2 linked regions of the Tahibacter amnicola genome follow. The protein of the gene in region 1 interacts with the protein of each later gene in a pairwise test. Links are inferred from orthologs where the notes say so. Each region holds a gene or a part of one and is shown in the gene's direction. Other genes may lie near its edges.

Evidence for each region. The genes of interacting proteins can lie anywhere in the genome.
Region 2: the proteins of typA (region 1) and rlmKL interact in binary tests that used the Escherichia coli proteins (3 or more experiments, as listed by UniProt). The link is inferred for Tahibacter amnicola from one-to-one orthologs.

Annotation. Positions count from the first base shown.
Region 1 is NZ_CP104694.1:5,574,090-5,577,932, forward strand. What follows is about bases 378-3,281. They hold typA (translational GTPase TypA), read left to right. Parts: upstream 378-866; coding sequence 867-2,696; downstream 2,697-3,281. Other genes in these bases: N4264_RS21830 (pilin), read left to right, coding at 378-678; N4264_RS21840 (tetratricopeptide repeat protein), read left to right, coding at 2,935-3,281. In the rest of the region: more of N4264_RS21830, read left to right, coding at 1-377; more of N4264_RS21840, read left to right, coding at 3,282-3,843. UniProt on the Escherichia coli protein: A 50S ribosomal subunit assembly protein with GTPase and nucleotide-independent chaperone activity, required for 50S subunit assembly at low temperatures, may also play a role in translation.
Region 2 is NZ_CP104694.1:2,274,997-2,278,856, forward strand. The notes cover bases 719-3,639. They hold rlmKL (bifunctional 23S rRNA (guanine(2069)-N(7))-methyltransferase RlmK/23S rRNA (guanine(2445)-N(2))-methyltransferase RlmL), read left to right. Parts: upstream 719-1,076; coding sequence 1,077-3,203; downstream 3,204-3,639. Other genes in these bases: N4264_RS09660 (alpha/beta hydrolase), read left to right, coding at 719-1,075; N4264_RS09670 (hypothetical protein), read left to right, coding at 3,283-3,639. Also shown: N4264_RS09655 (N-acetylmuramoyl-L-alanine amidase), read right to left, coding at 1-302; more of N4264_RS09660, read left to right, coding at 527-718; more of N4264_RS09670, read left to right, coding at 3,640-3,729. UniProt on the Escherichia coli protein: Specifically methylates the guanine in position 2445 (m2G2445) and the guanine in position 2069 (m7G2069) of 23S rRNA. Methylation occurs before assembly of 23S rRNA into 50S subunits.

The DNA of each region.
Region 1 (3,843 bases):
AGCCTCACCGGTACCACCCACCACGCGCAGCGCAAGATCTACTACGCCTATCTGCGCGGCCTGCAGACCTTCGGCGACGCCGTCGGCCACCCGGTTGACCTCAGCCCGCTGCCGAACGCCGCGGCGCTGCAGCTGCCGGCCGAAGGCGCCATCGGCATTTCCCTGGACATGACCAAGGATCGCCTCGGACTGAGCATGGTCTACGAGCAGAACCCGGCCGAGGTGCTGTTCGCGGGCGGCGGATCCATGGCGACCGTGGCGGCCCTGGGCATCATGTCCGCGATTGCCATCCCGGCGTACCAGGACTACACCGTCCGGGCGCAGGTCAGCTCGGTGCTGGCCGAAACCGCCATGGTCAAGCTCACCATCGCCGAGTACTACCAGGACAACAACGCCCTGCCGTCGGGCGATGCGGAAATCGGCGGCTTCACGCTGGATACCGCCGACAAGTACCTGTCCAGCTACTACATCGACGAGGGCGCCATCGTCCTGGAGTTCGGTGACCAGGCCAACAAATCCGTCGCCGGCCAGGCCCTCGTGCTGCGGCCGTACCTGCTGGACGGCCAGATCGTCTGGCAGTGCGGTGACGGCGCCATCGCCGACACCGCCGAACCGCTGAGCTCGTCAGAGGCGGTCACCACCGTACTGGCCAAGCACCTGCCAGGTTCCTGCAAGTAAGCGTCCGCGCCGGGCCGGGCCACCGGCCCGGCGCACCCGCCCATACCGGTTGGCGGCCCAGACCGGGCGCCCGGCGACCCGGATCGCCGATGGCGTGCTGCGTCGCGGCATTGCGCCGCATAACCGGCTATACTGTGCCCCTCTTTTTCCAAAGCCAGAGTCCCTCCGGAAACCGGGGGCGCATCGCCATGTCCATCGAAAAGCTCCGCAATATCGCCATCGTCGCCCACGTCGACCATGGCAAAACGACCCTCGTCGACCAGTTGCTCAAGCAGTCCAACACCCTGGCCGACCGCGCCGTACTGGCCGATCGCGCGATGGACTCCAACGACCTGGAAAAGGAACGCGGCATCACCATCCTGGCCAAGAACACGGCCATCCGCTGGGGTGACTACCGCATCAACATCGTCGATACCCCAGGCCACGCGGACTTCGGTGGCGAAGTCGAGCGCGTGCTGTCGATGGTCGACTCGGTCCTGGTGCTGGTCGACGCCTTCGACGGCCCGATGCCGCAGACGCGCTTCGTTACCCAGAAGGCGTTCCAGATGGGCTTCAAGCCCATCGTCGTGATCAACAAGGTGGACCGCCCGGGCGCCCGCCCGGACTACGTCCTCAACGCCACCTTCGACCTGTTCGACCGTCTCGGTGCGACCGACGAACAGCTCGACTTCCCGGTTGTCTACGCCTCGGGCCTGCAGGGCTACGCCGGCATGGACGAATCGGTCCGCGAAGGCGACATGACGCCGCTGTTCCAGGCCATTGTCGACAAGGTGAAAATCCCCGATGTGGATCCGGAAGGTTCCTTCCAGATGCGCATCAGTCAGCTCGATTACAACAGCTACGTGGGCGTGATCGGCATCGGTCGCATCCAGCGTGGCAAGGTCAAGCCGAACCAGAGCGTGGTCGTGATCGACCGCGAAGGCAAGAAGAAGCAAGGTCGTATCCTGCAGGTGCTCGGCTTCATGGGCCTTGAGCGGCACGAAGTGGCCGAAGCCGTGGCCGGCGATATCGTCGCCATCAGCGGTATCGAAGGACTGGGCATCTCCGACACGGTCTGTGCGCCGGACGCCGTCGAGGCGCTTCCCGCGCTGACCGTGGACGAGCCCACCATCAGCATGACGTTCCAGGTCAACAACTCGCCGTTTGCCGGCAAGAAGGAACACTCCGGCGGCAAGTTCCTCACCAGCCGCCAGATCCGCGATCGCCTGCACCGCGAATTGCTGCACAACGTGGCGCTGAAGGTGGAAGACACGGCCGAGGCGGAAAAATTCAAAGTTTCCGGACGCGGCGAATTGCACTTGTCCATCCTGATCGAGACGATGCGCCGCGAGGGCTATGAACTGGCCGTTTCGCGTCCGGAAGTGATCATCAAGGAAATCGACGGCCAGATGATGGAGCCGTTCGAACAGCTGGTCGTCGACCTGGAAGAACAGTTCCAGGGTGGCGTGATGCAGCGCCTGGGCGAGCGCAAGGCGCAGCTGAAGAACATCGAACCGGATGGTCGCGGCCGTGTCCGCATGGAATACCTGATCCCGGCCCGCGGCCTGATCGGCTTCCAGACGGAATTCCGCACCATCACGGCCGGCACCGGCCTGCTGTTCCATGTGTTCGACCACTACGGCCCGAAGTCCGAAGGCGCCATCGCCGCGCGACCGAATGGCGTGATGATCTCCAACGGCACCGGCCCGTCGCCCGCCTACGCCCAGTTCGCGATGCAGGAACGCGGCCGCCTGCTGATCGAAGCCGGTGAAGAAGTCTATGAAGGCCAGCTGGTCGGTATCCACGCCAAGGACAACGACCTCACCGTCAACGCCCTGCGCGCCAAGCAGCTGACCAACTTCCGCGCCGCTGGCAAGGACGACGCCCTCGCCCTGACCCCGCCGATCAAGATGACGCTCGAACAGGCGCTGGAATTCATCGAAGACGACGAACTGGTCGAAGTGACGCCGCTGGCCATCCGCCTGCGCAAGAAGCACCTGACCGAAAACGACCGCAAGAAGCACTCGCGCGCGGCCTGATTCGGCACATCGGTTCTGACGAAAAACCCCAGGATGCGAGTCCTGGGGTTTTTTTGTTGTTTGCGAATGTCACCGCTGTCGCCGTGCGGCGTGCAGATCGGAACGACAAACAGGGGTTCATCCGTCCACGCTGGACTACCCGCTCGCTCTGTACAACGACACGCCCGTCCGCGCCCATTGGCTCCGGAAAGCACGCTCCGGCTATAGTTGCCCGGGTTTGCCGATGGGATCAGGGGACATGGCACAGCATCCGCATTTCGAATCCTTCAAGGCCGCATGGCAGGCCGGAAACTACGCCCAGGCACTGGGACACATCGACACGGTGATCGTCGATCATCCACAGGTCGCGTCGCTGCATTGGTATCGTGCCAACTGCCTGGAAAAGCTCGACAGCCGCCACGAGGCACTGGCGGCGCTGGCCGATGTGCTGACGCTCAAACCGGACCACGCAGCGGCGCTGGTCAAGCAGGTGGAGCTGGACTGGGGCGATGATGTCGACGACGAAGATGAGGAAGACCACCTCACGCCGGCGCAACTGCAGGCCCGTGAGCGGGAGGCCGCGCAACGGGTGCAGCGTCACACCGCGCAATTGCGGCGCGCGATCGACAGCGATCCTCACTTTGCCGAGGCCTATTTCGCCCTGTCGAACCTGATTCGCCACAGCGCGAACGAGGAAGATCTCAGCCAGGCGTCAAAGGCCGATGCCCTGCTTGAGCGCGCCATCACGCTGGCGCCGGAACGGCTCGAATTTCGCGATGCGCGCGCCAATGTCCACCGCGGGCGCGCACTGCTGGTCCCGGAAGGCACGCCGCCGGAAGACTGCGTCACCACGTTCAGCGGCCTGCAGTATCTGCGGCGGGAACTGGAAGCCGCGCTGCACGAATTCGAGCACTGCGCCCGGCTGGACGGTACGCACCGCTACTACGTGCGGATTGCCTCCATCCTTCACGATCTCGGACGCTTTGACGAGGCGCTGGCACAGTATGACCACGCGCTTGCTCTGCTGCCGTCCGATTCACCGCAGCGGGACTTCATTCTGGAAATGCGCGCCCGCTCGGAAGGCAATGGCGCCGGTGAGCGTGACCAGATGGCACGCATGCTGGAGAACGTCGTGGGAAAAGGCGAGCGTAACCAGGTCGATGACATG
Region 2 (3,860 bases), 3.3 Mb from region 1 along the record:
GGCCAGCGTCCGCGATTGACCAGTTCGATGCCGATCGCGCGCTCGTTGTATCCCCGGGTGTGGTGGGCGACGCGGCGGGTATCGACGTAGCGGTAGGTCGCGCCGTCCCGGTCGATGTAAAAATGTCCACTATTGCCGGTGCCGGACGCGTAGTGGACGCGTTCACCGTATTCGCGCGCTGCGGCCAGGTCCGGCAGTTCGGTGCAGTGGATGACGATCAGGTCGACGGCGGATGCGTCGCGCGGCGCCAGCTGGGCAACATACGGCAGGGGGGCGTCGTTAAAGGGAATGCCGGCCGTCATGCGCGATTTCCCGCTTCCGGCGGCGTGTTTCCAGACAAGGGCAGGACAGCCACGTGCTCGACGACCTCTGGACCTGGCGCAATGACTTCGCGGACCGCGGCCCGCATCCCCGATGTACCTGTTGAAGGTGCGCCATGTCGCGAAGTCTGGCACGGCGGCGGCCGCCCTGCCAATGCGGTCCGTGCTAGCATTCGCGGCCCCTCGCGGTGCGAAAGGACGTCAGCATGAAAGGCCACGTGGTGCTCTCGCATGGCTTGGAGAGCGGGCCGGACGGCACCAAGGTCAGCGCCCTGGCCGCCCTGGCCGAGTGCAGAGGGTGGCGGGCCACCCGCATGGACTACCGTGACCTCGACGCCCGCGGCCTCATCGCGTGCATCGCGCCCCGCGTGGAACGCCTTGCCGCTGCCGCTGCCGTTGACGAGGCGCCGACGTTGCTGGTGGGTTCGAGCATGGGTGCGTTCGTCAGCGGACTGGCGTCGTTGCGACGGCCGCCGCTGGCCTTGTTCCTGATGGCGGTGCCGCTGCGGATCGATGGCTATGCGCAGCCGTTCGACGCAGCGAACGTGCCGACGACCATCGTGCATGGCTGGAACGATGAACTGTGTCCGGCCGCCGATGTGACGGGACTTGCCCGCGCGCGCCAGGCGACGGTGATCCTGGTGCCGGATTCGCATCGTCTTGCTTCGCAGATGGCGTTCCTGGCGCATCAATTCGACTATTTCCTGGCGGCGGTCGAACGCAACCCGACCGCCACCTCCCAGCGTGGAACCTGACGTGCTCAAACTGTTTGCCACTTGCCCCAAGGGGCTGGAATACCTGCTGCGTGACGAACTCGCGGCGCTGGGTGCGGCCGAGTCGCGCGAGTCGCTTGCCGGCGTGCACTTCAGCGGTTCGCTGGAAGTGGCGTACCGGGCGTGCCTGTGGTCGCGGCTTGCCAGCCGCATCCTGATGCCGCTGGCCGAATTCGATGCGGCGAGTGGCGAGGCCCTGTACGACGGCGTGGCGGCGGTGGATTTTTCCGCGCACATGGCCGCGGAGGCGTCGTTCGCGATCGATGCCAACGGCGCGACACGCGGCGTGACGCACAGCCACTACGCCGTGCAGCGCGTCAAGGACGCCATTGTCGACCAGTTCCGCCAGCAAAGCGGCGTGCGGCCGTCGATCGACACGGAACGCCCCTCGGTGCGATTCAACCTGCTGCTGCGGCGTGAACGCGGCACGCTCTCGCTGGATCTGTCCGGCGCGCCCCTGCACCAGCGCGGATGGCGCGACGGGCATGGCAAGGCGTCGTTGAAGGAGAACCTCGCCGCAGCCATGCTGCTGCGCGCAGGCTGGCCCGAGATCTACGCCGCGGGTGGTTCACTGGTCGACCCCATGTGCGGGTCGGGCACGCTGCTGGTGGAGGCCGCCTGGATGGCGGCGGACGTCGCGCCGGGCTGGAAGCGCGACTACTACGGCCTGCTTGGCTGGCGGGGTCACGATTCCACGCTGTGGGAATCACTGCGAGCGGAAGTGGCGCGGCGCGCCCAGGCCGGCCTGTCGGCACTGCCATCGCGCTTCTTCGGTTTTGACCAGGATCCCGCCGCGCTCAATGATGCGCGCCATAACGTCCAGCGCGCCGGCGTATCGGGGTTCGTGCACCTGGGACGGCAGTCGGTCGATCACCTGAAGCGACCGCAGGAATGCGATGCGGGCGGTCTGGTGATCGTCAATCCACCCTATGGCCAGCGCCTGGGTGACCGCGAGCGCCTGGTGCCGACCTACCGCACGCTGGGCGAGCGGCTCGCCAGCGAATTCACCGGCTGGCGTGCCAGTGTCATCACGTCGGAGCCGGAGCTGGGACGCGCGATCGGCCTGCGCGCCGTGAAACGCTACGCGCTGTACAACGGCGCGATCGAATGCCAGCTGCTCAACTTCGACCTGGCCGAGCAGGCGCCTGCCGAGCCGCGCACGCCAAAGCCGTTGTCCGCTGGTGCGCGGATGCTGAAGAACCGGCTGGAGAAGAATCGGAAGCATTTGCGCAAAAAACTGGAAAGGGAAGATATCCACTGTTATCGCCTGTATGACGCCGATCTGCCCGAATACGCGGCAGCCATCGATGTCTACGGCGAGCACGTGCATATCCAGGAGTACCAGGCGCCGGCGAGCATCGCACCGGACGTGGCGCAGCAGCGCCTGCGCGAAATCGTGCGCGTCGTCGCCGAAACCCTCCAGGTGCCGCGCGACCGGATCGCGCTCAAGCAGCGCTATCGCGGCAAGGGCGGTGAGAAATACGGCCGCATGGACCAGCGCGGCGAGTTCATTGAAGTCAGCGAGGGCGGCCTTTCGTTCCTGGTGAACCTGTGGGATTACCTGGATACCGGCCTGTTCCTGGATCATCGCCCCTTGCGCGGGAGAGTGCGCGAACTGGCGCGCGGCACGCGTTTTCTCAATCTCTTCTGCTACACCGGCGCAGTGAGTGTCTATGCGGCGGCCGGCGGTGCGGCGAGCACGACCAGTGTGGATCTTTCCACAACGTATCTGGAGTGGGCGTCGCGCAACCTGGCGCTCAACGGCTTCGTCGGCAACCGGCACCGCCTGGTGCAGGCCGACGCCGTGAGCTTCCTGGAGCACGATCAGGAGCAGTACGACCTGATCTTCGTCGACCCGCCCACGTTCTCCAATTCCAAGCGGGCGGACGATTTCGACGTACAGCGCGACCACGTGCGCCTGCTCAACGCCTGTGCAAAGCGCCTTTCGCGCGACGGCCTGCTGATTTTCTCCAACAATTTCCGTCGTTTCCAGCTGGATGAAGAGGCGCTTTCGGCGTTCCGGATCCGGGAAATCAGTGCCGCCACGATCCCCTTCGATTTCGAGCGTGACGCCAGGATCCACCGCGCCTGGGAGCTGCGCCACGCCTGAACGCAGCGGCGGCGCGTGATAAGCCGCGATTCAGCCGGATCGTCGCAGCATCGAGCCGCACTTACGCAGGGTCCAGGCCATGTCGTTTCGTCTGTTGAGTCCGCTTCGTCGTCTCGCTCTTGCCCTGGTGGCGTTCTGCGCCATCGCAATGGCTCCCTCCGCCTTCGCGCGGGATTACTACAGCATCAGCATTGGTGGGCCGGGTTACGGCGTCACCTACGGCAACTGCCGCCACTGCGGCGGCTGGTGGAGCGGCCACGCCTACTCGGGCTGGCATTCGCCCTACTACGGCGCCACCTACTACGGGCCGTACCGGCATTCGCACCGCCATCACCACCGGTCGTACCCGCGCTACAACACCGTCGTTTATGAACGCCCGGTGGTCGTGCGGCGTACGCGCTATGTCGACCGCCACTACTACTACGACGACGACCGCCACGACAGCTATCGCGATCACTACTACGACCGCGATCGCCACTACCACCGTGACCGCTATTACGATCGCGATTACGACTACGATCGCTGATCGCGCTTCCCGCTGGCGGTTCCGCCCCATCCCCTAGGGCGCTGCCAGCACCAGGCCCCGTCGCCTTCCCCTTAGGCGACGGGGCTTTCCTTGTCTGGAGTCCTGCACCCGGGCGGTATGCCTCGGCCGGG